One region of the Nocardioides sp. LMS-CY genome, then DNA from elsewhere that is predicted to be linked to it. Evidence: riboswitches for the same ligand, from Rfam matches in the RefSeq annotation. Region 1 holds a riboswitch; the other holds the start of a gene.
The links. Region 1 has a riboswitch for glycine ahead of gcvP (aminomethyl-transferring glycine dehydrogenase). Riboswitches for the same ligand answer to the same signal wherever they lie in the genome.
Positions count from the first base shown of each region.

Region 1 (2,182 bases):
TCCGCCGTAGAAGAGCGGCACGCCGAAGCGCTGGCTGGAGCCGACCACGACGTCGGCACCGAGCTCGCCGGGCGACTCGAGCAGGGTGAGCGCGAGCAGGTCGGCGCCGACGACGGCCAGGGCGTTGCGCTCGTGGGCCTGCTCGATCAGCGGGCGCGGGTCGAGCACCCGGCCGGACGAGCCCGGGTACTGCACCAGCACGCCGCACAGCTCACCCTCCGGCAGCCCGCCGGTCAGGTCGGCCACGACCACCTCGATGCCCATCGCCTCGGCGCGGGTGCGCACCACGTCGATGGTCTGCGGCAGCGCGTCGGCGTCGACCACGAACGGGCCAGCGGCCGACTTCTTGGCCCGACGTACCAGCGTCATCGCCTCGGCCGCGGCCGTGCCCTCGTCGAGCAGCGACGCGTTGGCGGTGGGCAGCCCGGCGAGGTCGCCGACCATGGTCTGGAAGTTGAGCAGCGCCTCCAGCCGGCCCTGGGAGATCTCGGGCTGGTACGGCGTGTAGGCGGTGTACCAGCTGGGGTCCTCGAGCACGTTGCGGCGCACGACCGGCGGGGTGATCGTCGCGTGGTAGCCGAGCCCGATCATCGCCTCCCCCGGCCGGTTCGCGTGCGCGATCGCGCGCAGCTCGCGCGCGGCCGCCTCCTCGCTGAGCGGCGAGGGCAGGTCGAGCGACGCGGCGACCCGGATCGCGCCGGGCACGGCGGCGTCCATCAGCGCGTCGAGCGAGTCGAAGCCGAGGCGGTCGAGCATCGAGGCGATGTCGGCCTCGCGGAGGCCGATGTGGCGCTCGACGAACGGCAGCGCGCCGTCGAGATCGGTCAGGGTGGGACGGTCCGGCACAGGGGGCTCCTCGACATATCGACTCGATGCGGTCGTTCGGGTGCCTCCCCCTCTGTCACCGGCTCCGAGCAGGCCGGACGGCTCCAGAGTTGCCTGACCCGCGCGGTCCTGGGCGCCTGAGAGGTTCCGGGGAGGGATTGCCCCTTCGGCGCTCCGCCCGGCAGCGCCGGACGAAGACTCTCCCGTGCGGGATTGTCGGCGTGCCCAATCTACCCGTGCCGCGGCGTACAGACGACTCCGGCCCGCTGCCGTGAGGCAACGGGCCGGAGTCGGAAGCGTGAGGATCAGCCGGTCTTGCGTGCCGCGCGACGGGCGGCGAGCTCATCGCCGACGGCCGGGGTCTCCTCGACCTCGGCGGTGCGCTCGGAGGGCAGCTCGGCGAGGGTGCCCTCGATCTCCTGCCAGACGCCGCCGATGGCGATGCCGAAGACGCCCTGCCCGCCCTGGAGCAGGTCGATGATCTCGTCGTTGCTGGTGCACTCGTAGACCGATACCCCGTCGCTCATCAGCGTGACGCGGGTCAGGTCGTCGGTGCCGCGCTCGCGCAGGTGCTGCACGGCGGTGCGGATCTGCTGCAGCGAGATGCCCGCGTCGAGGAGACGCTTGACGACCTTGAGCAACAGGATGTCCTGGAACGAGTAGAGCCGCTGCGACCCGGACCCCTTCGCACCCCGCACGGTCGGCTCGATCAGGCCGGTACGGGCCCAGTAGTCGAGCTGCCGGTAGGTGATGCCGGCCGCGTTGCACGCGGTCGGCCCGCGGTAGCCGGTGTCACTGGGCAGCGGGGAGACATCGTCGGTGAAGAGCAGTCCTTGCTCCTCCGCCGCCTGGGCAGCGACCGACGCCTCGGCGTCGTGCTGCTGCTCGTTCTCGTTCACACGGTCCTCCGTGGGGCTACTCCGTTGAGCGTAACTCGTTCGGGGAAGGTGCCGGTCGGTCCCGGAGGCCGGGGCGTCACAGCGATGGAGTTACAACAGAGACAGTTCAAGGTAGGCCCCCCGCGCGAGCCCGTCAAAGACGTGGGCGGCGTGTCGTGACCCTCAACCTGAGGTTGAGGGTTGGGGTTGGCGCTGTGCCGGTTTCGGCGGTCAGCAGCCGAAACCCGCACGCCACGCCGTGTCGCATCGGCATGTCTCGTGGGTTCGGCGGTCAGCAGCCGAAACCCGCACACCGCAACACCACACCTCAGTGCGCGTCGAAGTCCTCGGGGGTGACATGGTCGAGGAACTCCCGGAACTTCTCGACCTCGTCCTCCTGCTCGGCGGGTACGGCGAGGCCGGCCTCGTCGAGCACGTCCTCCGCGCACACGATGCGGGTGCCGGTGCGCAGCGCGAGC
Region 1 is NZ_CP076104.1:2,658,859-2,661,040, reverse strand. Features, by position in the region: gene gcvP (aminomethyl-transferring glycine dehydrogenase) at 1-756, opposite strand, end outside; glycine riboswitch at 940-1,041, opposite strand; gene KM427_RS12840 (MerR family transcriptional regulator) at 1,131-1,724, opposite strand; gene KM427_RS12835 (bifunctional nuclease family protein) at 2,032-2,182, opposite strand, start outside.

Region 2 (2,182 bases), 2.5 Mb from region 1:
CCGAGGACGTGGCCCGGCCTCTGCTCGCTCTGCCCGCGATCGAAGCCTTCGACGCGATCGTAAGGGGTCGACGCAGTGTGCGCTCATACGCTGACGTCCAGGTCCCGCGACGGACTGTCCGGGACGTCCTTGAGTTGGCCGCCCGCGCGCCCAGCAACTCGAACGTGCAACCCTGGCATACCTACGTCTTGACCGGTCGGCACAAGCGGGCACTGACGGACAGCGTGCTGCGTTACTACGACACGATCGGTAGGACGGTGCGTGAGTTCGACTACCAGCCCGGCCCTGATGGGTGGGAGGAGCCGTACAAGGAGCGCCGCGAGAGCTTCGGTGAGGGACTCTACGGACGAGCTCTCGGATTGAGCCTCGCGGACGTGGATGATCGCGAGTTCTACCACCGGCGCAACTATGACTTCTTCGCCGCCCCGGTCGGCTTGATCGTTACTGTTGCAAGGAACCCACGGTTGAGCGCTCTAATCGACGCGGGCGCCTACATCCAGACGATTCTGCTCAGCGCCCGCAGCCGCGGCCTGTCCACGTGTGCGCAGGCATCGTTCCTGGACTTCCACCCAGCCGTGCGGGAATGTCTGGCGATCCCCACCCACCGAACCATCGTCTGCGGCATCTCGCTTGGATACGAAGACGCTCAGCATCCCATCGCCTCCAATGCCACGACGCGAGAGCCAGTCGACCGCCACGTGACGTTCTTATGGGACGACGACGACTGACCGCGGGCATCTGCGACGGCCGGTTTTGCCTGACAAGCGCAGCCGCCCAAGGCATCCTCAACTCAATACCGCCGCTACCAATCACCGCGGGAGAGTGCCCTCCGATCGGGAGGGCCGCCGTAGGAGCAACTGTCCCCACAATCTCTCAGGCCCCTGTACCGCGTTGATGAGGCAACTCTGGAAAGACAGGCTCCGGGCCTGCGCCCACGGTGCAAGCCGCCGACGCTCGGTGGTGAAGCTCTCAGGTCCCAGTGACAGAGGGGGAAGCACTCGCTCAATAGTCGCCGCATACATGCGGCGCCCTCAAGAACCGGGAGCCCAATGCCTGACCAGAGCCCGCCGTCGGACTCACGCGACATCTTTGCTCGCCGCCACATCGGGCCAAGCGCCGACGACGTCGCCTGCATGCTGAAGGAAGTCGGCTACGGGAGCCTAGAGGACCTGATCGACGTCGCAGTGCCGGAAGGCATCCGAACGGCGGGACTCCGACTTCCCCCAGCCGCCACAGAGCCGGAAGCCGCGGACGAGCTTCGCGCCCTCAGCGCCGCGAACAATGTCACGGTCCCGATGATTGGACTCGGCTACTACCCCACGAGCACCCCTTCCGTCATCCGCCGCAACGTGCTGGAAAGTCCGGCCTGGTACACCGCATACACCCCGTACCAGCCAGAGATCAGTCAGGGCCGATTGGAGGCGTTGCTCAACTTCCAGACGATGGTCGGCGACCTGACCGGTCTGCCCACCTCGAACGCCTCGCTGCTCGACGAAGGGACGGCGGTCGCCGAGGCGATCATGGTGATGCGGCGCGCGGTGGCGTCGTCCTCGAACCGCGTGCTTGTCGACGCCGACCTGTTCCCCCAGTCCATTGCCGTCGCCCAGACTCGCGCGGCCGCGCTCGGGATCGAGGTGGCGCTATTCGACGCCGATTCGGCACTGCCAGACGTCGACTACTTCGGAGTCGTCGTGTCGTACCCGGGATGCTCTGGCGAGGTGCGAAACTTCTCCTCCGCCATCCGCCAAGCCCACCGCAGCGGAGCCCTCGTCACTATCGCCGCGGACCTGCTGGCTCTGACCCTGCTGTCACCCCCCGGAGACCTCGGCGCCGACATAGCCGTCGGGTCGACCCAGCGGTTCGGCGTGCCCCTATTCTACGGCGGGCCGCACGCCGGGTACATCGCCATCCGTGACGGCCTCGAACGACACCTGCCCGGCCGGCTTGTCGGTGTCTCGATCGACGCGCACGCCCAGCCGGCCTACCGCCTCGCGCTGCAGACCCGCGAACAGCACATCAGACGGGACCGGGCCACCTCCAACATCTGCACCGCGCAGGTACTGCTCGCCGTGGTCGCCTCCCTGTACGCCGTGTACCACGGCCCCGAAGGACTCACCGCCATCGCGGAGCGGATCCATCGGTACGCCCTGAGAGTCGCGGCGGCGCTGCGCCGCCGCGGCTA
Region 2 is NZ_CP076104.1:142,882-145,063, forward strand. Features, by position in the region: gene pnbA (4-nitrobenzoate reductase PnbA) at 1-728, shown strand, start outside; glycine riboswitch at 806-899, shown strand; gene gcvP (aminomethyl-transferring glycine dehydrogenase) at 1,050-2,182, shown strand, end outside.
Region 2: linked by a shared signal. The riboswitch ahead of gcvP (aminomethyl-transferring glycine dehydrogenase) and the one ahead of gcvP (aminomethyl-transferring glycine dehydrogenase) in region 1 are both predicted to bind glycine.